One region of the Psychrobacillus sp. NPDC093180 genome, then DNA from elsewhere that is predicted to be linked to it. Evidence: riboswitches for the same ligand, from Rfam matches in the RefSeq annotation. Region 1 holds a riboswitch; each other region holds the start of a gene.

What was found. Region 1 has a riboswitch for cobalamin ahead of mmgD (citrate synthase). Riboswitches for the same ligand answer to the same signal wherever they lie in the genome.
Region 2: it holds a riboswitch for cobalamin, as region 1 does, so the genes downstream of both, ACIP9W_RS14595 (ribonucleoside-diphosphate reductase subunit alpha) here and mmgD (citrate synthase) in region 1, are expected to answer to the same signal.
Region 3: it holds a riboswitch for cobalamin, as region 1 does, so the genes downstream of both, ACIP9W_RS19395 (hypothetical protein) here and mmgD (citrate synthase) in region 1, are expected to answer to the same signal.
Region 4: it holds a riboswitch for cobalamin, as region 1 does, so the genes downstream of both, ACIP9W_RS06590 (ABC transporter substrate-binding protein) here and mmgD (citrate synthase) in region 1, are expected to answer to the same signal.

Annotation. Positions count from the first base shown of each region.
Region 1 covers NZ_JBIVOJ010000004.1:253,250-261,384, reverse strand. The annotation lists gene ACIP9W_RS08390 (bifunctional 2-methylcitrate dehydratase/aconitate hydratase) at 1-792, opposite strand, end outside; gene mmgD (citrate synthase) at 886-2,010, opposite strand; cobalamin riboswitch at 2,245-2,441, opposite strand; gene ACIP9W_RS08380 (ion transporter) at 2,720-3,559, opposite strand; gene ACIP9W_RS08375 (catalase) at 3,876-5,939, opposite strand; gene ACIP9W_RS08370 (amino acid permease) at 6,119-7,504, opposite strand; gene ACIP9W_RS08365 (ribonuclease J) at 7,751-8,135, shown strand, end outside.
Region 2 covers NZ_JBIVOJ010000009.1:92,722-100,856, forward strand. The annotation lists gene ACIP9W_RS14590 (flavodoxin) at 1-86, opposite strand, end outside; gene ACIP9W_RS14595 (ribonucleoside-diphosphate reductase subunit alpha) at 86-2,311, opposite strand; cobalamin riboswitch at 2,492-2,670, opposite strand; gene ACIP9W_RS14600 (undecaprenyl-diphosphate phosphatase) at 2,770-3,597, opposite strand; gene ACIP9W_RS14605 (DedA family protein) at 3,607-4,209, opposite strand; gene ACIP9W_RS14610 (metallophosphoesterase) at 4,209-5,297, opposite strand; gene ACIP9W_RS14615 (lmo0954 family membrane protein) at 5,455-5,808, shown strand; gene ACIP9W_RS14620 (PspA/IM30 family protein) at 5,822-6,460, shown strand; gene liaF (cell wall-active antibiotics response protein LiaF) at 6,586-7,287, shown strand; gene ACIP9W_RS14630 (sensor histidine kinase) at 7,284-8,135, shown strand, end outside.
Region 3 covers NZ_JBIVOJ010000015.1:88,703-96,837, reverse strand. The annotation lists gene ACIP9W_RS19405 (AraC family transcriptional regulator) at 1-766, shown strand, start outside; gene ACIP9W_RS19400 (MFS transporter) at 1,046-2,278, opposite strand; cobalamin riboswitch at 2,398-2,589, shown strand; gene ACIP9W_RS19395 (hypothetical protein) at 2,859-3,086, shown strand; gene ACIP9W_RS19390 (hypothetical protein) at 3,375-3,551, opposite strand; gene ACIP9W_RS19385 (metal ABC transporter solute-binding protein, Zn/Mn family) at 3,798-4,718, shown strand; gene ACIP9W_RS19380 (metal ABC transporter ATP-binding protein) at 4,731-5,480, shown strand; gene ACIP9W_RS19375 (metal ABC transporter permease) at 5,497-6,390, shown strand; gene ACIP9W_RS19370 (metal ABC transporter permease) at 6,383-7,273, shown strand; gene ACIP9W_RS19365 (GTP-binding protein) at 7,373-8,135, shown strand, end outside.
Region 4 covers NZ_JBIVOJ010000003.1:229,016-237,150, forward strand. The annotation lists gene argS (arginine--tRNA ligase) at 1-1,647, shown strand, start outside; cobalamin riboswitch at 2,356-2,495, shown strand; gene ACIP9W_RS06590 (ABC transporter substrate-binding protein) at 2,628-3,602, shown strand; gene ACIP9W_RS06595 (FecCD family ABC transporter permease) at 3,607-4,590, shown strand; gene ACIP9W_RS06600 (adenosylcobinamide amidohydrolase) at 4,592-6,061, shown strand; gene cbiB (adenosylcobinamide-phosphate synthase CbiB) at 6,064-7,023, shown strand; gene ACIP9W_RS06610 (pyridoxal phosphate-dependent aminotransferase) at 7,010-8,086, shown strand; gene ACIP9W_RS06615 (bifunctional adenosylcobinamide kinase/adenosylcobinamide-phosphate guanylyltransferase) at 8,059-8,135, shown strand, end outside.

The DNA.
Region 1 (8,135 bases):
CTCTTGTTTATTAAATAAGACGTCTTGAAAGCCCCAGCCCGGTGCTGATAGAGCTGTTGGATATCCCATTTCCCCTTTAAGCGCCATCATCGCCAAATGTACACCGCGACTTGTTGCATCTCCTGCAGCCCATGATTTCCGAGAACCGGTATTTGGAGCATGTCTGTATGTTCGTAGACTAGAGTTATCCAACCACGCATTGGATAGAGCGTTTACGATTTCTTCTTTTGAGCCTCCAAGCATTTTCGTTACAACCGCAGTTGTGGCAATTTTGACGAATAAAACATGGTCAAGCCCAACTCGATTTAGACTATTTTCTAGTGCTAGTACGCCTTGGATTTCATGTGCTTTAATCATCATTTCTAACACGTATTGGATTGTTAAAGGCTCTTTTCCTTCTGCCACATTTTTTTGTGATAAATAATCGGCAACAGCAAGGATTCCACCTAGATTGTCTGATGGATGGCCCCACTCAGCAGCTAACCAAGTGTCATTGAAATCTAGCCATCTGATCATACAGCCAATATTAAAAGCTCCTTTTACTGGATCAAGGACAAAAGAGGTACCTGGTACTCTTGTGCCGTTTGGAACAACCGTGCCCGGCACAACTGGTCCTAATAGCTTCGTACATTCCGGGTAATTGAGTGCTAGAATGCCGCATCCAAGCGTGTCTAATAAGACATACTGTGCTGTTTGAAAAGCTTCCTCACTAACAATGTCTCTATGCAGCACGTAATCTGCTATTTCCTCTAGTGAAATATCTGTTTTCGTTCGCTCGTTTATAGATAACAAGTTAATCTTTCCTTTCGAATGATATTGGTTTAAAATTGATATGGATGTTTTGCAGAACATCCATTTGGCGGCGTGCTTTAAACTACTATTTGTCTATTGGTTTATAACAATGGCGCGTCGCTCGCCTGTATAATGTACCCTCGGTCGGAATAAGCGATTATTTGCATGCTGCTCCATCACATGCGCACATAAACCTACTGTTCTAGAACTATAGAAAATTGGCGTATACAAAGGAATCGGAATACCGAGCATCCAATATACCGGTGCTGCATAATAGTCAAGATTTGGGTAAATGCCTTTTTCTCTCTCCATTATTCTTTCCCCTGCTTCACACATTTGATAAAGAAGATCATCTCCTTTTATCTCACATAATTGACGTAAAGCATCTTTCATGATGGTTGCTCTAGGATCCATTTTTTTCATATAAACTCGATGACCAAATCCCATAATCCGGTCTTTATTAGCCAATTTTGTTTCCAGCACCTTTTCAAATTCTGCTACCGTTTTTGCTTCTAGCAGCATATACATAACCGCTTCATTCGCTCCGCCGTGCAAATTTCCTTTTAGAGAAGCGACTGCTCCAGTAAGTGCACCGTACATATCGGATTTTGTAGAGGCGATCACTCGTGCAGTAAACGTAGAGTTAGGCATTTCATGCTCGCTATACAAAACAAGGGAACGATCAAATATCTGTTCTTCTAACGGGGTAGGTTTTTTACCCGTAATCATATAAAAAAAGTTTGCGCTGTATGATAATTCCGGAAGTGGTGCTATTACATCTTGCTGCTCCAAGACTCTATAGCTATTTGCAACGAGATTCGGAACTTTCCCTAATAGTTTATAAGCCTTTTTCATATTTGCTTCTACTGAGCTATCATCGATTTGTTGATCAAATCCTGCTAAAGCTGACAGTCCTGTGCGTAAAGCGTCCATAGGATGTGTATTAGCAGGTAAAAGCTTAAAGACATCTAGGATTTCGTTTGGTAGATCATATTCCCCTTTTAATATTTCTACTAAAGTTGTTTTTTCTTCTACACTTGGAAGTTCTCCTGCCAGTAACAGGTGAACAATGTCCAGATATTCTTTTGTTTTGGATAACTCAATTAGGTCATAACCTTGAATAACGATTTCTCCTTGTACCGTATCTAAAAAGGAAATTTTTGTTTCTGTTGCCACCACGCCGTCTAAACCTGGATAAAAATCTTTTACTGCTTCCATTTCAATACCTCCCGTTTCCTTTTTCTATTTCTCTCCATTTGAAAGCCCTTACAAACCTTGTGGTTGCGAAAGAAAGTAATCTATGTTCATGTCGATTGTCTATAAAAATAGACAATAAAAAAACAACTTCTTATAAGAAGTTGTTAAGGCACGAAGGAATACTTAAATAAACATGTTTGATGAGAAAACACACCCATTAGTCTCGCACTTAACACCCCCTATCCTCGTAGGTATCGATGCATGCTAAAATAGGCAGGTCTCCTGGCTTATGATCAATGCTCTTCGAACCTTCCCATTTTCTATTCAAGAAAACAGTGGCATTTTCGAATCGCTCCCATACACAGTTGCGGGACAGCGTCGGACTCTAACCGAACTTCCCTTTTAAGCCGAATAGTTAGTCTCTATACGGCACCTATTTCTACACCTATTCAATTTTCTATTCAAACATATCAAATATTCTTAACATTGACAATTGTTTTTTTAGAAACATTTACTATTTTCTGCTTTGAAAAGTTTTAATTTCTATTTTGAAAAAGGTTATAAGATCGATGCATGAAATGTTTTACTCCTAAGAACGTATGCCGTAACTAGCAGATATAATAGAATCTAGTTCTGTCGAAAGGAATTTTATACAATTCCTCTTCCCTTACAAACTGGGCATTTTATATCCATCGGTAAGGGAAGGAATATTTTGATCTTACCTGTCCCTTTACATTTTTGACATACCATTTGTACTTCCTCCCATCGTATCATTTGCTTTGGTCATTTGATCATCTCGAATGGTTCCTTTTTTCTTATAGCGAATTCTTATTGAGTCAATGAGGTGTTCTATTTCCTCTTCATCCAACATATCGATTTTTGCTAACCGTCGAGTAATATATGGTACAAAATCGTCCTCATTTTCTTCTATGGCTTTATTGTCCCTCTCCACTGTGCGCTCAAGGTTTGAAAAATACATAGCCATACTCCCTGTGATAGAGCCGATCAATCCAATGCCAACTAACATTAGAATTCCTGCTATTATTCTACCTCCCATAGTAACGGGGGAAATATCTCCGTATCCTACAGTAGAGACTGTTACAACTGCCCACCAAATAGAATCTAAAAAGCTGTTGATATTCTGATTATGCCCCTTCTCTAATATAAAATTGCTTGTAGCGCCCCATGTTAATACGATGAGAGTGAAAGCAAATACATAGTTTAAGCCACCAGATTTGAAAATACCTTGTAACGTTTTAGAAACCTTCATTATTCGAAACAAACGGACTAGACGCATTAAACGTGCCACTTTAAAAAAAGCATCTAAAGGGATGATAGCTATTAGGTCAAATATATTTTCTTTAACAAACTTCCCTTTATCGGAGGCGATTGATAATCTGATTATGTATTCTATAAAAAAATAGAAGATGAGGCTATAATCTATCCATTTGATTTGTTTAGCTTCTAGGATTTCACTACCAGTATATCCTGCGATAGTTATTGTTAAATATAATAAGATTAATAGAAAGATAAAAAACTCGTAAACAATACTAAATCCCTTTATCTTCATCCGATCACTCTCCAAGTATGTAAAGCACTTTGGGGTACTTTATCTATCATTACCCTATTTTAAATTGAAATATCACTATAAAAGATATATTTATTCTAGAATTAGTTTACCCAGCAGATTGCTTTTGTATTCCTAAACCTTCTTTTCATTATTTCTATCCAAGCAACAAGAGCTAATGTTAAAAAGATATCAATGTCCAGTTATAGCGAAAGCTTGTTGTATCTCAACCCCTTAATAACTAGGAAGCCCGCTAGTCGTATAAAAAAACCGATTTTTCCTAGAGAAAGGAAAGATCGGTTAGTAGTTTCACATCACATTATGTTCTATCCCAAAAACGTTGCTGAGCAATTGCAGAGACAAATTCGTTGCTAAAGTTTGGATTATTATTCGCAAAAATAACACCTACTAGATTATTTTTATCAGAAGCTTTAATGTAAGACTGTCCTGTTGAGGCAACACCAATTGGTTTAAAGTTTTTATATGCGGTATTCACGAAATACTTAATATCTTGTTTTAGCTTTGGTTTATTTTCTACATTACCTCCTACCACATAAAAGGAATCAACTAAATAAGGACTAGACGTAAGGAAAGTCTTATTGACTTGGATTTGTGTTCCGTCATCACCGGTTACTATGCCAAGCCTTTCACTAACAATCTCCATAAAAACTCCATTTTGCTGTAAGAAATTTAGTACAGATGTGACCTCTTGCCCATTAAAGCCATTGCTAATTAATACACCAACTTTTTGTGTATAAGCATAACTTGGTGTACTGTACTGGCTAAGGGAAGGATAACTTGTAGTAACAGGTACATTAGTTCCACTTGGTCTATCAACTCCGATATTATCCGCAACGATAGTGGCCATTTCCTTGTCTACATTGACTAACATATCAACGTTTTGTTGGCGGACCGATTCACTCATTACATTTGCAAGCTGGTAACTAAGTGCCTCGATCGTGTGTTGCTTCTCAATTGGAGTTAGGCTATTCCAAAAGATCCTCGGCTGCGTGAAGAAATCATCGAACGATTTACTTCTTGCCCGTATGACATGCCCATCTACCTTTTTCGGATAGGATTCGTATCCGCCTTCTTCTGGAGGCGTCGTATACGGTGTATTATTTGCTAACGAGTTATAATGATAGTTTACTTGATCCACATCGATTCGATATCTCATAAAGCCCTGTCGTTGATTATTATGAAACGGGCAAATTGGTCGGTTGATCGGTAAGTCCTGAAAGTTAGCACTGCCGAGACGATGATATTGCGCACTTTGGTAAGCTATTATTCTTCCCTGAAGGACAGGATCGTTAGAAAAATCGATTCCTGGAACGACATTTGCAGGGTTGAACGCCACTTGTTCCAATTCTGCAAATTCATTATCCACATTCCGATTTAGTGTCATCTTTCCGATCAGCTGAACCGGGACAATTTCTTCCGGCCAAAATTTTGAAGGGTCCAAGACATCAAATTCAAATTTAAATTCATCCTCCAAAGCGATCAACTGGACACCTAATTCATATTCAGCATAAGCACCACGATCAATAGCTTCTCTCAGATCCCGTCTGTGGAAATCCGGATCGATTCCGCCAATTTTCTGCGCTTCATCTTGAAGCAGAGAATGGACACCCAGGACAGGCTTCCAAACAAACCTTACAAATGTGGCTACACCTTGATCATTAACAAATAAGTAAGTATTGATCGACCAGGATTCCATCATTCGATAACTTCTTAAAAGTCCCCTATCCGACATAATCCACAGTACCATATGAAGCCCTTCCTGGTTATTTGCGACATAATCCCAAAAAGTATCATGGGCACCAGCGGCTGTTGGCATTCCAGTCCTTGGCTCAGGTTGATATGCGTGCATTGCATCAGGGAACTTCATCGCATCTTGATTGATTAGTACAGGCATAGCAATTGTAGTTAAATCATAATTTCCTTCTTCTGTATAGAATTTAACGCCTTTGCAACGTAAGTCTCTTGCTGTATCCTTCGAGCCTTTGCTCCCTTGTACAGTGGAAAACCGGACAAATACTGAAGTCTTTTTCCCAGCCTCCTGTAAAAAGCCGGCTTTTGTAAACTGCTTCATTGACTGATAGCATTCAAACTCTCCATGTGCTCCATACCCTCTTGCATGCACTTTTCTTTCAGGTATCGGCTCATGAACAAAATGGGTCATCTTTTCAAAGAAATCATAATCCTGACGTAATGTTGGACCGCGGACACCGGCTTTTAATTGGTCCTCATCGTTCGATATTTTTCTCGATTGATTTGTTGTCAATGGATTTCCTGTATTTTGTACTCGAAATTGTTCTAATTGTTCATTTTTGCTATTTTCATCCACATTTCTGTTGCCTTCCTGTGATCTATTATCATTCATATAATCACCTACCAAATCGTTTATTTTACTTCACCTTTAACTCTATGCATACTTACCAACATTATTCATTTCGTGTCTTTCACTCTTTTGAAAAAATAATTTGTTCAAATAATAGAAAAAAGAAATCCCCTGTCTTAAAAAAAGACAGAGGATTTCACAATTAGATTAGTAAGTTATTCTTAATGGTTTTCAACGGAAGCAGTTTCTACAAGAGTACCTTTAACTTTCGTTTTTCTAATCATATAAACTACAATCAGTAAAATAAACCATACTGGAGTTACAAACAAGGCAACTCTCGTATCTGCTGCAAGCGCTAAAATGACAAGAACAAAAGCTAAGAAAGCAAGGATTAAGTAATTTGCAAATGGATACAGTGGCATCTTGAACTTATTTACTTTAGCTAGTTCAGGTCTTGTTTTACGATATTTTAAATGACAAATTACTGTAATCCCCCAAATAAAGATAAAACATACGGTAGAAATACTAGTAATTAAAGTAAACACTCCTTCAGGCATTACATAGTTCAATACCACAGCAATTAGAATAACGATCGTGGAAAAGAACAATGCATTGGAAGGAACTTGACGTGTAGTCAATTTTGTTAACGGTACTGGTGCGTTTTTATCTTTAGCCAATGAAAATAGCATGCGGCTTGTACTAAATATAGCACTGTTACATGCAGAAGCGGCAGATGTTAACACAACAAAATTAACAATACCAGCAGCTGCAGCAATACCTACCGCTACAAAAACTTGAACGAATGGACTTTCCATTGGATTAATCGCATTCCATGGATAAATACTCATAATGACAATCAGTGCTCCGATGTAGAATATTAATATACGAATCGGGATATTATTGATTGCTTTTGGAATTACTTTTTCGGGATTTTCTGTTTCTCCTGCTGTAAGACCAACAAGTTCAATTCCGACAAACGCAAACACAACCATTTGGAAGGAGAGTAAAAATCCATTTATACCATTTGGGAACATGCCCCCATTGCCCCAAATATTTGAAAAGCTGGATGCCCCTGCATCGGTTGAAAACCCTTTAATAATCATGAAAATACCGATGACAATTAATGCTAAAATAGCAATTACTTTTATCAATGCGAACCAGAATTCCATTTCGCCAAAGAGCTTTACAGTTGCTAGATTCATAACTAGCAAAATAACAAGTGCGATTAGTCCAGGCATCCATTGAGGTACATCAGGAAGCCAGTATTGCGTATAAAGCCCAACTGCCGTTAAGTCTGCCATCGCTATAGAGATCCAGCAGAACCAATACGTCCATCCTGTGATGAATGCTGCCATGTTACCCATATAATCTTGTACAAAATCTACAAAAGAATGATAGTTTAAATTCGATAGAAGTAGTTCTCCCAGTGCACGCATGATTAAAAAACAAATAATCCCTGTTATCAAATACGCAAATAATATGGAAGGCCCTGCTAAGTGAATAGATTTACCTGCTCCTAGAAACAAGCCTGTCCCAATTGCACCTCCAATAGCAATCAACTGAACATGTCTGTTTTTTAAACCTCTTGCTAGCTGCTGTTCTTGCATATAGTCGCCCTCTTTCTCTAGTTCAAACGATTTCCATTATTAAAATGATTAAAAATTTTAATATAAATAACAGTCTAGCATAATACTAGTATATTCGACAATATATGATTTTTCATAATTCCGAAAAAGGTAAATATTCTATATGAGGATTATTATTTTTAGTTATAAAAACCATCTAAACTCACTTATAAAAGATGTAGAAAAGGTAATACTTTGAATATGAATTTGAAGTGGAGGAAAAATATATTGAATACAACAAATCAAAAAATATCGATTTTTGCGCTCGGTGGCGTAAATGAAATCGGTAAAAATATGTATGTGTTACAATCCGATGATGACATTATCGTCATTGATTGCGGTTCTAAATTTCCAGATGAAAGTCTGTTAGGTATTGATTTAATCATCCAAGATATTTCGTACTTAAAAGAAAATCAAGAAAAAATTAGGGCACTTATTGTAACACATGGACATGAAGATCACACGGGAGGTATCCCCTACTTCTTAAAGCAACTAAACGTCCCAATATATGCTACTAATTTAACGTTAGGGCTAATTGAAATTAAGTTAAAGGAGCATGGCCTCTTAAGATCAACAAAGTTGTTTCTAATAGATAGTGAATCGGAGCTACAGT
Region 2 (8,135 bases), on a different contig from region 1:
CCACTTGCCACAAGTTGTTCCTTTATTAACTCCGCTACTTCTTCCGTGTTTCCGCTATAGCTTAAAAAACAAATGATTGCTCTCATTAGCTTGAGCAAGAATCACAATCGACTAATTCAACAGAAGTCGAGCGTACATAATAAGTCGTTTTGAGTCCACTATTCCAAGCGTCTAAGTGTAAATCTAATAATTCTTTAGCTTTGATCGTGTTTTGCACGTATAAGTTTAGCGAAACACCTTGGTCGATATGGCGTTGACGTGCGGCATTTTGTTTTAGTGTCCAATGTTGATCGATGAAATAAGCTGATTTATAAAACCATGTTGTCTCTGAATTCAAATCTGGCACTGTTACTGGAATTTTATAATCCTTTTTCTCTTCCGAATAGAATTTTTGGAAAATCGGATCAATGCTCGCCGTGCTTCCAGCTAGAATAGATGTCGATGAGTTCGGTGCAACTGCCATTAGATAGCCGTTTCGGATTCCGTTTGTAGCTATATCTTCGCGCAATTCATTCCACTCTTCGTTTTCGTACCCTCGTTTTTCAAAGTAAGCTCCCGTTTTCCAATCTGACCCTTCAAATAAAGGATATGCCCCTTTTTCTTTCGCAAGTTTACTAGATGCTTGAATCGTTAAAAAAGCGACTCTTTCGTATAGTTTATCCGCAAACTCTACCGCTTCCTCGGATTCCCAGCGAATGCTATTTAAAGCAAGCAAATGATGCCATCCAAATGTTCCAAGACCAATTCCACGATATCTTGCATTCGTGCGCTCTGCTTGCGGTACCGGAATCATATTCAAGTCGATTACATTGTCGAGCATACGAACTTGGATGTTGATTAAGCGTTCCAAAACATTCGCTGGGACTGCTCGTCCAAGATTTATAGAGGATAAATTACATACAACAAAATCACCTGCTTTTCGACGTGTTACGATAACATCGTCCTCTAATTGAATCGATTCAAACGACGTAGCGCTTTGGTTTTGGAAAATTTCTGTACATAAATTACTGCTATAAACCATACCTGCATGCTTGTTCGGATTACTGCGATTCACTTCATCACGATAAAACATAAACGGTACACCTGTTTCTAGTTGAGAACGCATAATACGTTTCATCAGGTCGATTGCAGGAACCGTTTCACGAGATAAACGACTGTCATTTACACACTCCATGTATTTTTCTCGGAATGATCCTTCTCCACGTTTCTCATCATAAAAGTCTTCTAGTGAGTATCCCTTTAGTTGGCGTACTTCATGTGGGTCAAATAAATGCCACTCCTGTCGAGCATCTACCTTTTCCATAAATAAATCCGGTAAGCATACACCCGTGAAAATATCATGTGCACGAAGTCGATCATCTCCATTGTTCAAGCGTAAGTCTAGAAACGTGAAAATGTCTTTATGCCAAACGTCCAAGTAAACAGCAATTGCACCCTGACGCTGTCCGAGCTGATCCACGCTTACTGCTGTGTTATTTAATTGTTTAATCCAAGGAAGTACTCCGCTGGATGCACCTACAAATCCTCTAATCGACGAACCACGGCTACGTACTTTTCCCATATACACGCCAATTCCGCCACCGAATTTGGATAGTGTCGCAATGTCTGTGTTGCTGTCATATATTCCTTGTAGACTATCATCTACCGTATCGATAAAGCAACTGGAAAGCTGTCCGTGAGGCTTTCCGGCATTCGACAGGGTTGGTGTTGCTACAGTCATATATAAATTACTCATTGCCCAGTAAGATTCTTTTATTTTTGCAAGACGATTTTCTTTCTCGTCTTTCATCAATGTCATTGCAATCATCATCCAACGCTCTTGTGGAAGCTCTACGATAGAATTATCAAAGTCTTTTGCAACGTATCGATCTAGCAATGTTTTTAAAGCAATATAAGTGAATAAATAATCACGCTCTGGAACTATAATTTCAGCTAATTGTTGCAGTTCTTCTTGTGAATAAGCTTCTGCTATACGTTTGTCGTATAGCCCTTTTGCAACTAAAGCTTGTACATTGCTTGCGAATTTTTTATACACTTCCTCTGAAGTCGTCTTTCTAGTTACCGCTATTCTTTCATAGACGTCTGCTAAATAGATGCGGGCTGCTACATATGTCCAATACGTTTCTTGCTCATCTAAAAAGCTTAATGCTTCTAGCGACATCGACTTAGCCCATGCGGATGTCGTCCCTTCTGGATGTTTCGCTGTCCATTTTTCATGTACTCTCACTAGTGGAGCAATGTTTGCTTCGCCAAATTCATTTATTAATTGGTGTAATAGCTCTTGTTTTGTTGTGTTGGATATCGTCGTCATATTTTTTCCTCCTTAGTTAATCGGTACGTACACTGTGGGGACGCAAAAAAGCGATGTCTCGAGCCTCTTCGGCTGAGTCATCGCTCAAAATTTAAAAAGTAGGAAACAATAGGACAATCCCATCCGAATGATTGAGAAAGAGTCCTTCGCCTCCACCTCTCAACCCCCGAAGAAAGTGTTGCTTCATACGAGAATTAGGCAGGTCTACTGGCTCGTGTTTCATCCTTCTGTCTTCCTTCCCACGATTGCTCGCAGTGGTTATTTCAACAGTCGTCCACACTTACAGTTGCGGGGACAGCTTCGGTATTGCACCGAATTCCCTTTTAAACCATAATGGTACCTAATTTTCGTTCACATACTATATATTGTGTTTCTAATACTTATATAGCCTAACATATAGTGTTTAAACCTGTACATAGGAAAAAAGGCAGACACTGAAAAATGTCCGCCCACATTTATTACATAAATACAATAACCGCTAGCACTGCCGCTAACACAAGACGATAAATTGCAAATGGCATTAATTTTATCCGTGAAATTAGTTTTAAGAAAAACTTGATGGAAATTAGTGCGAATACAAATGCACTGATAAACCCTACTGCATAAAAGCCCATATCATTCATATTAATATGTTCCCAGTTTTTCAAAACAGATACTAAACTTGCCCCGGCCATAATTGGCACAGCCATGATGAAAGTAAAATCGGCTGCTGTTTTATGACTCATTCCGAATAATACACCACCTGAAATCGTTGCACCTGAGCGGGAAAAACCTGGCCATAATGATAGACATTGAACCAATCCCACTTTAAATGCCTGTGCATATGTAATTTGGTCCAGACTAACGATTTTCGGTTTTTTCGGTCCAAACTTATCTGCAATAATCATTAAAATAGATCCAGCTACAAGACTATATATAACTGTTTTTACACCAAATAGATTATCGTCAATAAAATCTTTAAGCGCGAATCCTAAAATAACAGCAGGAAGCATTCCAACAATCACATGTAGCAAGTTGAACTGTTTGCTCGACTCTTCGCTATCTAGTTTATACAATCCCACTAAACTAAATAGTCGCTTCCACATAACAACAACTACTGCTAAAATGGAGCCCAATTGTACAACAATTTTAAACGTATTTGCTGAATACATCCCTAAAAATTCTTCCGTTTTTAACCACATATCATCCACAATAATCATATGACCTGTAGAGGAAACTGGCGCAAATTCTGTCATACCCTCAACAAAACCTAATATTAATGCTCTTAATAATTCTAGAAATTCCATAAGATCTCCTTAGTCACGTTTTTTAAAATACCAAATAAGAAATGCGATACCTACAACAGCTAAAATTGCATATACAATATTGGAGTAAATATCCATATACCCTACTATTTCATCCCAATTCTCCCCGACTGCTGCTCCAACCGAAACTAAAATCGTATTCCAAATAAGCGTTCCAAGCGTCGTGAACAACAAAAATAAGCTAAACTTCATATTCGACATACCAGCAGGAATCGATATTAAGCTTCTAACAAGCGGAACTAATCTTCCAAAAAACACTGCCCACACACCATACTTATCGAACCAAGCATCTGCCTTATGAATGTCTTTAATCGTCAACCTTAAAAACTTTCCATACTTCTGCACTATTTTCTCTAAACGCTCTACATCTAAAAGTGTACCTATCCAATATAAAATGGCTGCTCCACTAACCGATCCAGCCGTTGACGCCACAATCATACCAAATTTGGTCATCAATGTTGTCGTCGTCATAAATCCTCCAAGCGTTAAAATTACTTCTGAAGGAATTGGTGGGAAAATATTTTCTACTAATATTAGTAAAAATACACCCAGGTATCCAAACTGGTTCATCCAGTCTGCAATCCATGCTTCCATTATACTCCCACGTCCTCTAACTTAATGTTTACTGACCATAGCTCCGATTGGCTACCTAAACGAATAGGCGGACCCCAAAAACCAAAGCCAGATGATACGATTGCATGCAAGCTTCCTTTTTGTTTATAGCCATAATCTAATTCAAATAATTTCCGAGTAAAAAGATGGTTCGGCCACATTTGCCCGCGATGTGTATGTCCGGATACGTGAAAATTAGTACCCTCTTTTTCAGGAATCACTAAATTCGAAGGTGTATGATCCATCACAAACCACGGAAGATTATGTACTGTGGGGGCTAAATCTGAAAGCTGCTTTCTTTCTTTATTCGTTAAATCTTCTCTACCAGTTAAATAGAACGAATCCGCTACTACAATTGTTTCATCTAGCAACATTTTTACATTAGATGCTTCCATTTCTTCTACTAAGAGTGGAATTTTCTTCCCATAGTATTCGTGATTTCCAAGTACCCCATAATTACCATACGTAGAAGTAAGCTGTTTCATCACTTCGGACATCCCTTTTTTCACAAACCAGATAGGATCGTCATCAACTAAATCGCCAACTAATAATACTACATCTGGGCGCTCTTCGTTGGACTTTTTCACAAAACGTTGTAAATGCGCCTTATTGGATAATAAACCAAGATGGAAATCAGATGCAACCACCACTTTTAAATTGGTCAACTTTGCATCCTTTTTGGGCAACGTAATGGAAAGCTCACGAATTACAGGCGTATATGCATTGTACGTTCCAATAATTATACTCATTACAAATAAAAAGAAAACAATCGAGCCTATGACTATAAGTTGATCTGGCATAATCCATGTAGCAATTGTTGCTATTGGAAAAAGGATTATCCCGTACTGCATAATAATCATCCAGTAAGAGCCTATTATATGAAACACCCGGAATCGATGATCAATTCTCGCAATCAATAATGCATATGCCATCACTGTCCATCCACTAAAGAAAATCCATCTATTCACAGAAAGAAATGCATCCAACCATATGAAGACACACCAACCCAAATAAAACACAATGGCGGAATAAACGAGGATTACTGTTGTAATAGCACCGATTTTCTTCATAATTCGCTCTCCAATTTTTATATTTTTCATAAGTATAGCAGATTCTTCCCTATGACTACTAAGCCTCTAGACCGATACGAAAATCATTTCTAAGCCCGTTTGGATAAGTTTGTAGAATTGGTAAGCTATAACTACAAACGAGAGGAGGAACACTCACATGAAAAAATTTGGTTTATTAGTACTTGGTATTACTGCAGGAATCGTAGCTCTTGCTAACTTAGGTTCCCTATTAGGATTAGGTGTGTCAGCGTTAATCGTATTTGCGGGGATGCACTTCTACTTAAAAAGTGAATCTACTTTCTTGAAAATCTTTTGGGCAAGCGTAGGTATTCTTGGATTAATCTCTGCAGTAGTAAACGTACCTGGTTTCTTCGGAATTTTGGCAATCGTAGGTGTCTGGTACGTAGTGAAAAAATGGAACAACGAACCAGTAAGCTTTTCCAAATCAGCAGTAAAGTCAGATGACCCATTTGTCAATTTCGAAAAACAATGGAACGAACTTTCAAAATAAGGAGGAAACAAACATGACATCATTATGGAATCGATTCAAATATTCAGTAGAGGCAGATTTACACAAGCTATTTGATAAAAAAGAAGAAAAAAACCCAATCGCAATGCTGAACCAATACATCCGTGAAGCAGAGAAACAAACAGAGCAAACCGGAAAATGGTTAGAACGCCAAGAACAATTAAAACAACAGCTTGAAAAAGAACTTGCAGAAACTACTCAGATGGTAGAAAAACGTTCACGTCAAGTAGAGCTTGCAACCGCTAGCGGTGAAGAAGATTTAGTTGCTTTTGCACAAGCAGAAGTAGATGCTTATAGCGAAAGAACTGCTGTATTAAAAAACAGTATTTTACAAACAACAGAAGAACTTTTCGGGTTAGAACGTAAATACGAAGAGATGAAGCACAAAATAAAAGACATGAAGGTCCGTCAATTACAATTAATGGGCAAAGAAAATGTCACACGTGCCCATCACCAAATGGATCGTGTGCTACAACCGGAACAAAAAGAAAAAAACTTCGGCACATTCCAAGAGATGGAACAATATATTGAACGCTTAGGACAAAAGATTGAAAAAGAACATGAAGTAACTTCAATGGAACAACGTTTAGTAATGTTAGAAAAAAACGCACAAACTAAACAAGAAATTGTGTAAACTATAGATAATGATGGGAGGAGAAGTAATCTTCTCCTCTCTTTATATCTCATTACGAACAATAAGATATGTACTTAACGTTTTAAGACCGTATCTTATTGTTTGTAAAAAAGGAGGGAAACTGTATGAAGGAAAACCAAACGAACAAGCTTGCATTCATTCTCATCTGTTTTGTTTTTCTTATGTTCATTGAGGCTACAGTTTTTAGAAACGGTAGTATTGTATTAGCCCTTCTTGGCATTGGGATGATTTACTTCAGCCTTCGTAAACAACGCCGTTTTTTATTTTGGACTGGAGTTATCTTTATGCTTATGGCTGTTTTCTCCATGTGGAGTTTGCGACTTTTATTAATGGCCATTATGTTGTATATCCTTTATAAGCTTTGGAAAAATGAACCGATACGTAATGTGGTTCGTCCATTCGGTAACGTATATGAAGAAACGCCGAATAGTATCATACAAAATAAGTTATTTTCAGCTCAGACGACCCCTTTCCAAGCGTATGAATGGCAGGACGTCCATGTACAAGGTTTTTACGGGGAGCATATGATTGATGTGACGGAAACAGTTTTACCGAAAGGCACTTCTTTTATTTCTATTCGTCAAACACTTGGAAAAGTAGTTATTTATGTTCCATATGAAATTCCTGTGCGCCTCCATTATGCAACTATTATTGGAGAAGCGAATATTTTCGGACGCGGCGCTCAGCGCTTGTGGAACCAATCAATCGTATTAAAGGATGGTTATTTGAATGATGTGACATATGCTTCCGAGTTAGTAATCACTGTATCTACATGGATCGGGGATATCGAGGTGATTCGCAAATGAAAATATTTCTAGGGCAAGGATTTTCTATTTTTCTTACTTTATTGGCACTAGCAGCCCTTCTTTTATATGCCGTTTGGGGCTGGCCAAATGATTTCATGTGGTGGTCTTTACTAGAAAACACGTATGCACAAATACCTTTAGGAGTGTGGATTATTGTTGTTTTAGCATTTATAAGTTTTAGTTTTTCATTGAACACACTCCAAAAGGTTCGGGATCAAGAAAAAAAGATTGAAACAGGCTTACGACCTCTGTTAGAGGCAGAAACTCCTGTACCGAAAAAGAAAAAGTATGTGTATTCCAAGCGCCTACAGGTTACAGCTAACCAATTAGAACAACTCATCTTAACGCAACGAAAAACATTACAACGAATCACAAATGAAAAAGCAGAAGCACAAGATAAGCTTATTCAAGAACGGATCATTCAAGAAAGACAAAGACTAGCAAGAGAGTTACATGATTCGGTTTCACAGCAATTGTTCGCCGCATCGATGCTTCTTTCTACAATGGTGGAAATAGAAGAATCGAAGCACGGTGAAGCACCCAAAACATTAATGCAAACCGAAAAAATCGTACAGCAAGCCCAGCTAGAAATGCGTGCTCTTTTGCTTCACCTTCGCCCAGCGGCTCTGCATGATAAAACGTTGAAAGAAGGATTAGAAGAATTACTAGTTGAGTTGCAACAAAAAGTATTTTTCACCATACGTTATCGACTAGAAGAGGTTTCGTTGCCTAAAGGTGCCGAGGATCATTTATTCCGTATTGCGCAAGAAACACTTTCTAATACATTACGACATGCAAATGCAACAGAAGTGGATATTCTCTTCGTCGAACGAGACAATCTTGCCATC
Region 3 (8,135 bases), on a different contig from region 1:
TATGAACTATGTACAGAAAAGAAAGCTTCAATTCGCTTTGTACGAGTTAGTCCAAGGCAAAAGAATTATTCAAATAGCACTAGATTATGGATTTGAAACGCATTCCGGTTTTACAAAAGCGTTTAAAAAGTGTTTTGGAAGTCCTCCAAGTTTATATAAGCTTCACTGTCCAATCTCCTTACCACAAAAATTAGATTTACTCAGTCTTCGTCAAAAACAGACTGGCGGAATAGTGATGCAACCAAAAATTATTCACAAAGAAGCTTTTGATATTGCAGGGAAGACATTTGAGAGTCACTTGGAAAAGGTTTCTTACACAAGGGATGCACCTGCTTTTTGGGAACAAAGGATTTCAGTTGATGAAGCAATCGAAAGCACGCTATACAATCTATTGTCTCCTAAAAAACATGGGGAGTATTGTATTAATATAAGTGGAACTGAATTGAAAGACAGCTTTACTTATTTATTTGCAGTGAATTATGACCAAGACAACCATCTCCCTAAAGAACTGACAAAGTTGAAAATCCCAGCAGCCACATACGCGGTTTTTAGAACCCCACTCGTCGAAGTAGGGCAATTCGTCCATTCTATCAAAGGAACTTGGCAATATATTTTGGAAGATTGGTTACCAACGTCTCATTATGAGGTCGATGAAAGCGTCTATGACTTTGAATATTACGATGAACATTGCCATGACTGGATATACGAAAAAATATTTATGGAAATCTACTTGCCGATTAAGAAAAGAGAAATAGACCGAGCTTAATCCCACAGATATTACCAGTTTACCCTTATTCCTGAGGGGTAAATATATACGGAGAAACAGATTAAGCATCTGAAAAGATCTCCCTTCGTTTTTCTCATAACTATTTGACAATGCTGCTTGTCCGAATAGGAGCCTCACTCGGCAGAGTGAGGCTTTATAAATTTATTGGATTTAATAAAGAAATACAATATGCGACTTATATTCCCCTCTCTAATGTAGAAATTTCTTCGGAATGGTATAACAGATTAAGTACCGAGTTACATAACTAAAGCATCAGTATTAAGACTGATGCTTTTTTAAAACGATATTATACAAAAATAGAACTGGAGTTAATAAAACCGCACTAACAATAATTGCTGTTTTTATCGTGAAATTTGTCGCAACATAACCAATTACAGGACCTCCACCAATTTGACCGATAGCATCTACTTGTCCTTTTACAGAAAAAAACGTTGCACGTGTAGATGAGTCTGGAATAATTTTATTCAACCAGATATCCTCTAATGGATACATAACTTTCCTTGTTATTTGGATAATTATATAAAATACTAATAAGCCTATCATATACGTTGACAATGCATAGCCAATTAACGAAGCAATAATAAATAAGCTACATGTAAAAAGAACAATATAAATATGTTTTAGACTCTGATGGAGAGAGATTCTATTCATGAGATGCAGTAACGCAAAAGAAATTAGGACAATTATAAATTGAATACCACCAGTTAATAAAACTAACTTTTCATCCGTTAGTGCTCCTAAATTAGATACGTCCAAAAAGTGAGACATCCATAAACGATCGAATCCTTCACTATAAAACCCAATGAATAAAGCAATAAGGAAAAGCATTCTGATGATAAAACTAGTTTTAGAGTAAAAAATAATTTTCCTCATATTCCCCTTCATGTTTTCCCAGGTAGTTGTTCTCTCCGCCTTACTCAACGGATTAAAATTTTCTTCCTTCATAAATAGAATTAAATACACTGCCAATCCAACCATACAAAGTCCACCAATAACGATTGGTAGATTAATCATATAAAGACCCGTTAATATACTTAGAGGTATTGCTATGACTTGCCCAAGATTACCAGCCTTTGCTCCTTTTATAAATGCTAAGGAAGCTTGCTCTTCCCCTACTTCGTCTGCAATCCAAGCTTGTAAGGAGCCACTAGTAAATGTATAACCAATCCCCCATGCAACTTGCGCTAAAAGCACAGCCATAAAAAATGGGAATAATCCCTCGATTAAAAAGCCAATCCCTATTAAAAAGTACCCAATAATAATGGAGAGCTTCCGGCTTTTTACATCGGAAATTACTCCAGTTGGAATTTCAAATAAAAAAACAGATAGTTCCAAAACAGTCCCTACTAGAACAAGTTGCAATGGATCTAGCATCACAATTTTCACTTGATATAACAAACTTACAGTGAAAATAAATGTAAAAAACAACTGTGATAAAAAACAAGTATAAATATAAACTTGATACGGATTTTTTGTCTTCCATATAGTCATTTTTATCCCTCCCTCCAATTGATTATAAGAAGGGAGAATATCATTTTCTTGTCCAAATTTGCGATTTTTCGCAAATAAAAATTCTTTTGCTTCATCTATGTTATAGTAAAAGAACAACTGAATAACGTGTAGATTTAGGTGCTATTTACCTTTTGTAAAATAGCTTAAAAGGGAAGTTCGGTGAAAAACCAACGCTGTCCCGCAACTGTAAATGGGAGCAATTCTTTCACATCCACTGTTAAATATTAATGGGAAGGGAAAGGAACGCCATGATCATAAGCCAGGAGACCTGCCTATTTCAAGTACACACCAAAACCTACGCGGAATAGGAGGTGTTAAGTGCAGCTATGAACAAGCAACAGCTTGAAATTGCTGCCGTACGAAAAAACGTAATTGGAAAGAAGCATTGGAGGAATCGTCTCCTTTTATTTCACTATGCCGTTTATAGGCATTTTCTTTTCTTTACGCATTATTCGTCACGACAACGATCAACCATATTCATTCACTTGAATTAGCATCTTCCTTTGTAACAACTAAGGGAAGATGCTTTTTATGTTTACGATGGAAAGGAAGTTGGAACATGCCAGTTGGAACAAAAGATTATTACGTAGATGGTATTAAACGTACATTAATGACGAATAGTGTCGCAAATGAATCAATATCACTTACCGCTATTTTAAGATACTACGAAGAAGAAATAAGAAGTTCGCCAAATTTGGATGGAAAAGATAAAGAATTGTACAAACGCAATTTGCAAAAAGCATTCGACCAAACAAAAGATGAAGTTTTTGGAAAGATTGAAGAGTAATAAGTAGAAAAAAAGCGTGCCGAATCAACAAATGACTGGCACGCTCTACAATTAATTATTTATCTATTTGTTTTGACTCCACTAATAGTGTCACCTTTGAAGCTGGGCATCCATATCTACTACAAACAAGATAACTTGTTGTATTCACCTGAACTTTGAGTGAAGGAAGATCTTTTTCTAAATCTGTCACCTCTTCTTGTTTATTAACAAGATAGTTCTCAATTAGAATAGAACCACTTATTATATACAAAAAGGGTTCTTGCCTTCATACCTCTTCCCCTTTACCAATTATAAATCTTGATAATCTCTCTGGTATCTTCCGCCGTCTTTTACTTCTGAATGATATAGCGCTTTTAAAGCGAAACTTTTTTCTAAGTCGTGCTCTTTCATTACTTCTTTCAAACGTTTGGAAAGCTCTGCACTATGTTTTACTAGTTGCTCCATTTTAGACTTCGAGTATTGCATGAGCTATCAACTCCTTTCCATTCAATTTGTCATTAAAGTATAACACTAAGAAAAGTTTTTTCTTATAATCACCATTATTAAAAAATTTACATACATTACTTTGACAAAACAAAAATGAAGTGTTATCCTTGTGAACAAATGTTTCCTAAGGGAAATTTAATGGCACTTAAGAAAAAGGTGATTTTTTTTATTCTAAAAGTTTCCTAAGGGAAATAAAGTAGAGCATAGGAAAAGGGAGGAATTAAAATGAAAAAAATCTTGTTTTTATTCATTACGGCGATTTTGTTAGTGGGGTGTAGCAACAATGCTAGTGGGGATATTGGAAAAGAGACGAAGCCTTTAGTTGTTACAACAACCGGGCAAATTGCGGATGCAGTTAAAGAAATTGCCGGCGACCAAGTAGAAATAAAATCATTAATGGGACCTGGTGTAGATCCTCACCTGTACAAAGCGACACAAGGGGACTTACAAACCTTAGAAAAGGCCGACATCATTTTTTACAACGGTCTAGAACTAGAAGGCAAAATGAGCGACATTTTCGAGAAAATGAAGAAAGAAAAAACGGTTGTCGGGATTGGTGACATAGTCCCACAAGATCAAATACTAAAGGATGAAGCACATCCTGAACTGTCAGATCCACATATTTGGTTTGATATTAACGTATGGGAAATAGCGACAAAAGAACTGACCAAAACACTTTCGGAAGAACTTCCAAACAGTAAAGAAGAATTTGCAAAAAATGAAGAAGCATTTTTTAAAAAATTATCCGATTTGTCTGATTGGACAGATCAACGGATTAGTGAAATTCCCAAAAAACAACGAGTGCTTGTAACAGCACATGATGCATTTAACTACTTTGGAAAAAGCCATGGTATGGAAGTTCGTGGTTTACAAGGATTAAGTACAGATTCTGAGTATGGCTTAAAAGATGTTCAAAATATCGTAGATTTTCTAGTAGATAACAATATTAAAGCTGTTTTCATAGAATCCAGTGTTTCTGACAAAGCAATGAAGGCTGTTATAGAAGGTGCAAAAGAAAAAGGACATACGATTCAAATTGGTGGGGAGCTTTACTCTGATGCCATGGGTGCGGAAGGAACAGAAGAAGGAACTTATATTGGTATGTACAAACATAACGTCAACACAATTGTCGATTCACTTAAATAGGAGGGAAGCAACATGGACGCTTTACAAGTAACAAACTTGTCGGTTGCTTATGAAGAAAAAGTTGTATTACAAAATGTGAATTTAACTATTCCAGTAGGTCATCTAACGGGCATTATCGGACCAAATGGAGCTGGTAAATCTACACTAATCAAAGCAATACTGAACCAATTACCAAATAAAACAGGGGCTGTTCATATTTTAGAACGCCCCCTTAACCCAAAAGAACATACAGTCGGCTATGTTCCACAGCGAAATGCAGTCGATTGGGACTTTCCTACAAATGCTTTAGATGTTGTTCTGATGGGACGTTACGGACATATCGGCATGATAAAAAAACCTTCAGCAAAAGATAAACAAATCGCCATGGAGTGTTTAAAAAATGTTGGTATGGAAGCTTTTGCTGATCGATCAATTGGTCAATTATCTGGAGGTCAACAGCAGCGAGTATTTTTGGCGCGCGCCCTAGCGCAAGAAGCGGAAGTCTATTTTATGGATGAACCATTTGTTGGTGTGGATGCAGCAACAGAGCGTACAATTATTGCTATTTTAAAAGACTTAAAAGCAAAAGGAAAATCTGTTTTTGTTGTTCACCATGATTTACAAACAGCAGCTGACTATTTTGATTGGATGATTTTGTTGAATCAAACGATTACTGCAGCAGGGCCAACAGAGCAAACATTTACAGAAGACAATCTGCAAGAAGCATATGGCGGAAAATTATTTTTTATGGATCAAACGAAATCGAACAAGACGTTCAATTGAGAGAGGTGAGGGAATAATGCTAACCGGAAACTTGCTTTGGGTTCTTATAGGGGCTATTTTGCTAGGTATAGCTGCAGGTTTAAATGGAACCTTTGCCTTTCTTCAAAAACAAAGCTTAGTAGGAGATGCAGCTGCCCACGCTGCTCTCCCTGGAATTGCGATAGCGTATTTAGTTACTCAGCAAAAGGATTTACCCATTTTAATGTTAGGTGCAGCCATTACTTCTGCACTTGCTGTCTATATGATCCAGTGGATTGTCGGAAACTCAAAACTAAAAGCAGATGCAGCAATCGGATTTGTTTTATCCGTATTTTTCGGTATTGGAATCGTTCTCCTTACCATTGTCAATCAAAGCGGCACAGGAAATCAAAGTGGATTGAATGATTTTATCTTCGGAAAAGCTGCTACCATGGCGAAAAGCGATCTAGTTTGGCTATCAAGTAGCGCTTTGTTAATCATATTAATGTGTTTGCTATTTTTTAAAGAATGGAAGTTAATGATTTTTGACTCGGTATTTGCAAGAGGCATCGGATTACCAGTCGAACGATTACGCGTTTTATTGACAGCTCTTACTGTACTTACGATTGTAACTGGAATACAGGCAGTTGGTGTTATATTGATGGCAGCTATGCTCATTATACCTGCCGCTGCCGCTAGATTTTGGTCCAATCACCTTGGAGTTATTCTTGTTACTAGTGCTTTCTTCGGTGCTCTTTCCGGGGCATTAGGTACGATTATTAGCTCCGTTCGTACAGGACTTTCAACTGGACCAATTATTGTATTATGTGCTGCTAGTCTCTTTGTCATATCCTATTTTTTCGCACCAACGCGAGGGTTCATCGCCAAATCATTAAAGAAAAAAGCATTTAAGCAAAGAAATGTAGTAAAGGAGGCAGTAAACCATGAATGAGTTCTGGGTGCTCTTGACTGGATCATTAGTTGGCATTACTTGTGGATTAACTGGTGTATTTTTAATTCTGCGCAAAACGGCTATGATTGCAGATGCTATTAGTCATACCGTGTTATTTGGAATTGTTGTTGCATTTATGGTTACACAATCATTAAGTGGATTTTGGATGCTCATTGGTGCTGCTATCGCTGGACTACTTACTACCTTTCTTGTGCAATTGCTCCAGTCAGGTGGCTTACAAGAAGATGCTGCTATCGGAGTTGTGTTTACTTCCTTATTTGCACTAGGGGTGTTATTTATCACTTTATTTGCAGGGAATGTCCACTTAGATGTAGAGCATGTGCTAATGGGTGAAATTGCTTTTGTTCCTTGGGATTCATGGGAGATTTTAGGGTTTTCCATGCCAAAAGCTGTTTGGATGTTGTTAATCGTCCTTTTGTTTAATATATTATTTCTAGTTATCTTTTACAAAGAGATGAAGCTCTCTACTTTCGACCCGGTTTTTGCGCTTTCTATCGGTTTGCCAATAGTTGCTATGCATTATTCTTATATGACACTCGTTTCTTTAACAACTGTTGCTGCTTTTGATAGCGTAGGGGCAGTTCTTGTTGTGGCGATGCTTATTGGCCCTGCTGCTACCGCTTACCTGATGAGTAAAAGTGTGGTGGGAATGATTGTTTGGAGTATGGCATTTGGAGTTATGGCTGCAATCACAGGATATTATTTAGCAAAACTATGGAATACCTCTATTGCAGGCATGATGGCAGCAATGATAGGTGTACTATTTATGCTCGTGTTTTTATTCAAGCCACATGACGGTTGGATATGGAAATTGTTCAAACGTATGAAAATAAAAGATACAGAAGTTCATGTAGAATCTTAATACATTATAAGTCACCTTGTCATACAAGGTGGCTTTTCTTTTGAGATGAAAGCTTTGCTATAATAAAGTCATTCACTACAAATGAACAGAGGTGACTTCATGTATAAAACCATTGGGATACTAGCTCATGTAGACGCCGGGAAAACGACTTTTTCTGAGCAACTACTTTATCATACAAAGACAATTCGACAAAGAGGACGGGTCGATCATCAAGACTCTTTTCTCGATAGCCATTCAATCGAAAAAAATAGAGGAATCACGATTTTTGCGGATCAAGGAATCTTCTCCTATAACGATTCCACTTATTATGTCATAGATACACCTGGTCACGTCGATTTTTCCCCAGAAATGGAACGAGCTATTCAAGTGATGGACTTTGCTATCATTATTATTAGTGCGGTAGATGGCGTAGAAGGACATACCGAAACCGTATGGCAGCTACTACGAAAACATCAGATACCCACTTTTTTCTTCATCAATAAAACCGATTATGAAGGAACCAATGCAGCGAGCATTTTAGACGAAATTCGAGCTAACTTGTCAGAAGATGTGTGTGATATAACGAATTTTTTAAATGAAAATTTTATCGAATTTTTAGCAGAACGAGATGAAGGATTACTGGAAACATATATGGAGAGTGGTTATGACGAAGAGTTGTGGATTCAAACTTGTCGGCGCATGATTCAAGAAAACAAAATTTTTCCATGTGCAAGCGGCTCTGCATTAAAAGATATTGGCATTATCGAATTTTTAGAGAAATTGGATTTATTAACAGAGTCCACTTATAATCAGCAAGAAACGTTCTCCGCACAGGTATACAAAATTCGTCATGACGAAAGTGGAAATAGAGTTACATTCCTTA
Region 4 (8,135 bases), on a different contig from region 1:
CAACAATCGATCAAAAACGCGTTACAACAAGCAATTGTGAAAGCGGAACTTGTAACAGAAGAACAAATTCCTTCTATCCATTTAGAAACACCGAAAGACAAAGCAAATGGGGATTACGCAACAAATATTGCCATGCAATTAACGAAACTAGCGAAAAAAAATCCACGTCAAATTGCAGACGCTATCGTAGAAAACCTAGATATGTCAGGTACAATGATGGAAAAAATCGACATCGCTGGTCCAGGATTTATGAATATTACCGTGCGTAAGGATTATTTACAGGAAGTAGTAAAAGCAGTACTTGCTGAACAAGCTGATTATGGCCGTACTAAATCTGGTGCTGGCGAAAAAATTCAAGTCGAGTTCGTCTCTGCGAATCCAACTGGTGACTTGCATTTAGGACATGCGCGTGGTGCATCTGTTGGAGATTCACTATGTAACGTACTTGATTTTGCAGGATATGATGTTTCTCGTGAATATTATATTAATGATGCTGGAAATCAAATCCATAACTTAGCGGTTTCTATTGAAGTGCGCTATTTCGAAGCATTAGGCTTAGAAAAAGAAATGCCAGAAGACGGATACCGCGGTCAAGATATTATTGATATCGCAGCGGATCTAGTAAAAGAGCATGGCGATAAATTTGTACAAATGTCTGACGAAGAGCGTTATAAAGCGTTCCGTGCACACGGTTTAAAAGTAGAACTTGCGAAGTTACAAAAAGACTTAGCGGACTTCCGTGTAGGATTCGATAATTGGTTCTCTGAAACTTCTTTATACACAGATGGAAAAATTGAAGTAGCATTAGATAAATTAAAAGCAAACGGTCATATTTTCGAAGAAGAAGGAGCAACTTGGTTCCGCTCTACAACGTTTGGCGATGACAAAGACCGCGTATTGATTAAAAGTGACGGCTCTTTCACGTATTTATTACCAGATATCGCTTACCATGAAGATAAGCTAGTACGCGGCTTCGACCAACTGATCAACATTTGGGGAGCAGACCACCACGGATACATCCCACGTATGAAAGCGGCGATTGAAGCACTTGGATACGAGCGTGAAAAACTAGAAGTTTCCGTTATTCAAATGGTTCAACTATATAAAGACGGCGAAAAAATGAAGATGAGTAAACGTACTGGTAAAGCAGTTACGATGCGTGAACTAGTAGAAGAGGTAGGCCTGGATGCAGTTCGTTACTTCTTCGGCATGCGTTCAGGCGACTCACATATGGACTTCGATTTGGACTTAGCCGTTTCTCAATCAAATGAAAACCCAGTGTATTATGCTCAGTATGCACATGCACGTATTTGCTCCATCTTACGAGCAGCTGAAACTCAACAATTAAAAGCTTCAACAGATTCACTTGATTTATTACAAAGCGAAAAAGAATTAGATCTATTGAAAAAAATCGGTGACTTCCCACAAGTAGTAGCAGATGCTGCAAAACTTCGTGCACCTCACCGCGCTGCAACTTATATCCAAGAGCTAGCAGCAACATTCCACAGCTTCTACAATGCGGATAAAGTACTCGATGCAGAAAATGTCGCTTTAACTGGCGCTCGTCTTGCACTAGTTACATCTGCTCGCCAAACAATCGCGAACGCACTTCGCTTAATCGGCGTTGCGGCTCCAGAAAAAATGTAATATCGAACACTTCGACCTCGGTCGGAGTGTTTTTTGTTGGAGGAATATGTTTAGTTGGAAAAATACATGCGTTAGTTGGAATTTTGGAGAGTTTAGTTGGAATTTTAGCGCATTTAGTTGGAAAATTGAGCATCTTAGTTGTAAAAGGATATTTCTTCCTTAAATCATGGTAGAATTCTTTATCGGCCATATGTCCAGTTTGTGCTTGGGTGGAGAGTTTCTTGATGAGAAAGTGTTTAGTTGGAAATATTCAAGATTTAGTTGGAATTTTGGGGTGTTTAGTTGGAATTTTAGCGCATTTAGTTGTAAAAATGAGCGACTTAGTTGTAAAAGGATATTTCTTCCTTAAATTATGCCGAAATTCTTTATCGGCAATATGTCCAGTTCATGCTTGATTAGAGATTCTTTTGGGGTGAAAGTGTATAGTTGGAAAAATTCATGATTTAGTTGGAATTTTGGAGAGTTTAGTTGGAATTTTAGCGCATTTAGTTGTAAAAATGAGCGACTTAGTTGTAAAAGGATATTTTTTCCTTAATTCGGACCGGCTTTCTCTAGCGGAAATATGTCCAGATCATGCCTGGTCGTAACGTTTTTTGGGGGAGAAAGTGTTTCCGTCTTAGTCGGAAAACCATTTTCCCCTTCATTCGCTATAAAAAAATCCCTGTCGACAACCATGCCATTTCATGTATAATGAAGTCGATGCATACAAAATATTTTGAACATAAAGGTGCTTGCTATGAAACTAGTAAGTTAAAAGGGAAGCTGGTTTAAATCCAGCACGGTCCCGCCACTGTGTGTGATAGTCCGCTATCATGAGTCAGAAAACCTGCCTTTATGTGTGAACACTTTAATGCCTACGAGGATAGGTAACGTGTGAGTCGGCTTGGCTTATGGAAACCTTGCAGATTTATACCTATTCTATCTCTCGTTCATTGGACGAGAGTTTTTTATTTGCACAGAAGAAAATGGGGGAAAGTAACATGAAGAAATTATGGCAATTATGGATGACATCCGCTTTAGCAGCATTGCTATTAGTCGGTTGTGGTCAAGAAGAAGCAAAACCTGTCGAAAATAACGACAATGCTCAACAAGAACAACAAGCAGAGGTAGATGAAGCTACATTTCCGATAACAATGACGGATGCGGTTGGCAATGAAATAACGTTAGAAGAAGCTCCAAAAACAATCGTTTCCATGATCCCAAGTAATACAGAAATTCTATTCGCGCTTGGGTTAAATGAAGAAATCGTTGGTGTAAATGACTATGATAACTATCCAGAAGAAGCGCTAGAAAAAGAGAAAATTGGTGGACAGGAATTCAACGTAGAGAAAATCTTATCGATGAATCCAGAAATCGTATTTGCGCATGAGTCTATGTTAGGAATAGGCGAAGCTGGTTTACAACAACTCCGCGATGCTGGTGTGAAAGTATTTGTTGTGAAAAATGCAACTGATTTCAATGAAACATATACAACAATCGAACAAATTGGTCGTGCTACAGGTAAATTAGAAGAAGCACAAAAAATTGTAGAAGATATGAAAGCAAAAGTAGAAGAAGTAAAAGAAAAAGTGGCAAAAGTAGAAACGAAGAAAACAGTATTTGTAGAAACTACAGATGTTCCAGAAGTTTATACACCTGGTAAAGGAACGTTCATGCAAGAAATTTTAGATATGGTGAATGCAGAAAATATCGCAGCAGATCAAGAAGGCTGGTTTATGATTTCACCGGAAGAAATTGTTAGCCGTAATCCAGACGTAATTATCGTTATGTATAGCTATGTAGATGGAATTGTAGATAGTGTAAAAGCACGTGATGGTTTCGATACGATTACTGCGGTGCAAAATGATGCGGTAGTACAAGTGGATGAAAACTTAACGAGTCGTACAGGTCCACGTCTTGCAGATGGGTTAGAAGAAATCGCGAAAGCAATTTACCCAGAGGCATTTAGTGAGTAAAGCCATGATCGGCTACATCTTGTCGATTGCAGCACTACTTGTTGCAATTTGGCTTGGTGTATCGGTCGGATCCGTTAAGGTACCGATCAGCACATTATGGGATACGGGAGCAGATGCAATCGCATCGAATATTGTTTGGAAAATTCGCATGCCGCGTGTTGTGCTTGCAGGGCTAGTTGGTGCATCACTAGCTATTGCAGGCGCTGCGTTTCAAGGATTGTTAAAAAATCCGCTTGCCGATCCTTATACGTTAGGAGTGTCGTCCGGTGCCTCGGTAGGTGCCGTGACTACGCTCTTTTTCGGTATTTCGGTACCATTTTTAGGGATATTCACGTTGCCGGTTTTCAGTATGATCGGTGCATTAGTGACGATGTTTCTAGTTATTTCTTTTGCAAAACTAGTCGATCGTGCGATGAAAATGGAAACAATTATTTTAACGGGTATTATATTTAGCTCTTTTTTAGGCTCCGTTATTTCACTAATGATTGCACTCACTGGGGAAGAGTTACGCCAAATTATTAGCTGGCTTCTCGGTAGTGTGTCGATGCGCGGCTGGAGTTTTGTGCAAATGGCTATCCCTTTTGTGCTCATTGGTACGCTGTTATTATGGTTAAACAGAAGAGAGCTAAATGCGATGCTGTTTGGGGAAGAGCGAGCACAGCATTTAGGAGTCAATGTGAAAAAGAGAAAAATGATGATTTTGATCGGTGGGTCAATGCTTACCGGCACAGCAGTTGCAGTATCTGGAACAATTGGGTTTGTCGGGCTTGTCGTTCCCCATATGACAAGACTACTATTTGGCTCGGACAATCGGCATGTATTACCGCTTAGCTTTATAAATGGGGCGGCGTTATTGATCATCTGTGATTTAGTGTCTCGTACGATTATTGCGCCTACTGAGCTGCCGATTGGTGTTATTACAGCATTTATCGGTGCACCGGTGTTTGCATTTATTTTCTTTAGACAACGAAAAAAAGGAGGCATTTAATATGTTGCAAGTAGAAAATGTTTCAGGTGGTTATGACCGTAAATTGATCGTTAAAAATGTCTCCTTTCATGTTGAAAAAGGAGAGATGCTCGGAATTCTTGGTCCAAACGGGAGCGGGAAGTCCACTTTGCTAAAAGTAATCAGTGGCATACTGCATAAGGAATCTGGAGATGTATTAATAGATGGTAAATCCCTACATGCTTATTCGTCGAAAGAGCTAGCGAAAAAAATGGCGGTTCTTCCACAACTACATAGTCACGCATTTTCCCATACGGTGAGAGATACGATTGCGCTTGGTCGCTACCCTCATCAGAGTGGTTTGTTTGCTTCGTGGTCAAATGAGGATGAAGCAGCCGTAAACTTGGCGATGAAGCAAATGGGGATAGAAAAATACGAACATCATATGTTAGATCTATTGTCCGGTGGGGAGCAACAGCGTGTATTTGTCGCACAAGCACTCGCACAACAAGCTCCAATCCTGCTACTGGATGAACCAACGAATCATTTGGATATTGCACATCAAAAACAATTGTTAGATACGATCAAAACGCAAGCAAATGAAAACGGGATGACCATCATCAGTATATTTCATGATATCAATCTTGCATCTCTTTACTGTGACCAGCTCCTATTAATGGATCATGGCCAAGTAAAAGTCATCGGAGAACCGCATGAAGTCGTTATGAAAGAACAAATTGAAACGGTATATAAAGCCAGAATTAGCACAAATCCGCATCCAGAGCGTCCAAAACCTCAAATCACGATACTACCAGATATAAAAGAGCGGCGTGAGGAGAAACTCATTACAATTGAAAACTTTCAAGTGACCGATGAGTTAGTCGTATTTCAAGCAGAACACCAATTAAAAACTTGGTCATCCGCAGTCATAAATGCGGGGACTGGCTGGTATCGAACGTTCGTGAATCGAAGAGTAGATGCCCACTATAATATTGATAACGCCCAAACAGAAATGCAACAATTCCTAACCGATCGCGGCTATTCTGAAACGGAAACAGTAGGAATGATGACTGCTGTTTATACGAAAGATGCGGTCATTAAACAATACGATGGAGATTTTGGCTCCGTTATTATTATGGTGACTGCAGGAGTTGGAAATGCAGTAGATGTGGCAAAAGCTTATGAAGTAGAAGCAATGCCCGCTATCGGTACAATTAACACATGGATCATCATAAACGGGGAACTAGCAGAGGAAGCTTTTATACAAGCGGTCATTACTGCAACCGAAGCGAAAACAAAAGCACTAGCCTACGAACAAGTTAAGGATCCACGCACTGGCACGATTGCGACTGGAACATCGACAGATAGCGTGCTCGTTGCAGCCGCGCAACAAGGAGCGCATATTCCATATGCAGGCCCTATTACGGAAGTAGGTAAAAAAATAGGGCTTGGTGTCTATGAATGCACAGTGGAGGCAATCCAAACTTACAAAAAAGCAAAAGGCTGGGAATAGAAATGGGTCCTCATATTATCGCAATTGCAATAGGGCTCTTGCTCGATAGAATAATCGGAGATCCGCAGAATTGGCCGCATCCCGTTCGATTTATTGGTACGCTCATTTCAAAGCTAACCACTTGGTTGAATAAAGGAAGGTCGAAGAAAGCAAAAGGATTTCTACTCGTTTTTATCGTAGTAGGCATTACCTTTTCTGTCACGATTGCACTTTTAGTAAGTGCGTATTCCATTCATATGTGGGTTGGAATTATAGTGGAAAGTATTTTAATTGCTTCAGGATTAGCCCAAAAAAGCTTAAGAGAAGCAGCGATGGATGTATATAAACCGCTAGTTGCAAATGATTTACCTACTGCTAGACAAAAGCTATCGTGGATCGTCGGAAGAGATACAGAAACGTTAGGTGAACAAGAAATTACACGAGGTGTCGTGGAAACAGTTTCCGAGAATATTAGTGATGGAATTACGGCTCCGCTTTTTTATGCGTTCTTGTTTGCAGGAGCTCCCGGGCTTTGGGTTTATAAAGCGATCAATACACTCGATTCGATGGTTGGTTATAAAAACGAGCAGTACGAAGAGTTCGGATACGCTGCTGCAAAGCTGGATGATATAGCAAACTTTATACCTAGTCGTTTGACGGGCTATCTTATTATGCTGTGGGGTAAAAAAGAAAGTAAGCTACCTTTTAACAAGCGTATGAAAGGCTGGTGGCTTGATGCGAAAAAACATCCAAGCCCAAATAGTGGTTATTTAGAGGCAGCAACTGCTTACCAGCTAGGCATTCAACTTGGGGGAATGAATACATATAAAGGAATTATTTCAAATCGTGCCCGCATGGGAATTGGAGAGGTCCCTTTATCACCAAACCATATATTAAGTACCATCTCTCATTTGAATACAGCAGTATATCTATTTTGGCTTTGGATGATGGTCATTGGAGGAATTTTATATGGCATTACCTAATCATGGAGCAAATGCACATCACGTATATGAACGTCTAGGAATCGAGATGCCAGAAAAAATAATGGATTTTAGTGAAAATGTAAACCCATTAGGTCCACCAGCTTTCGTAATGGAAAAATGGTCTTCATATGCGGAGTTAATCACAAAATATCCAGATCCGGCTGGAGAGCCTTTTTTATCTGCAGCCGCTAAGTATCACGACGTATCCGTCAGTAACATCATCGTTGGAAACGGAGCAGCAGAACTATTTGCAAGCATTGCAAAACGATATGAAAACAAGCGTGTCGTCTTGATTCATCCAACCTTTTCAGAATATGCGGCGACACTTGCTCCTTATCATGTATACATAAAAGAAATAATTGCAACAGGCCAGCTTCCTTTAGATGAGGTATTCGATGAAATTGAGTTTGCAGAGGCAATCTATATTTGCAGACCAAATAATCCAACCGGTTATTTAATTCCTTTAGAGGAAATTATCCAACTTGCAAGCTACGCAAAAAGATATAGATGTGAAGTCATCTTAGACGAAGCATTTCTCGACTTTATTGATGAAAAAGAATCCTTTATCCCGTATTTGAAGGATTTTCCTAACGTGATGGTCGTGCGTTCGATGACGAAAATGTATGCGATCCCAGGTTTACGTCTTGGATATGCATTAGGGAGCGAAGCGTTCATAAAAGATATCCGCTCCCGGTTGTCACATTGGAATAGTAATGCGATTGCTATAACGATCGGAGCTGACTGTTTGCAGGAAGAAGCGTACCGAATGCAAGCAATCACTTTTGCAAAAGAAATGCGGGAGGGCTTTACCGATTTCCTAGAAAAGTGGAATTGCATTGTATTGCCGTCCACAACTAATTTCCTCTGTTTCCAACTGCCCGCACCTTCAAGTTCGAAGGCGTTTTTCGAGTATTTATTGGCAAAAGGGTGTGTCCTTCGCCATACAGAAAACTTTAAAGGTTTGGATGGAAAGTGGTTTCGTGTTGGCATGAAGGTAAAGGCACAAATGGAGTATTTGCAAAGGGAGATGACCACATGGTTCGAGGAAAACTTGTCTTCATAACAGGGGGAGTGCGGAGCGGAAAAAGTAGCTTCGCTGAAAAACTTGTCAT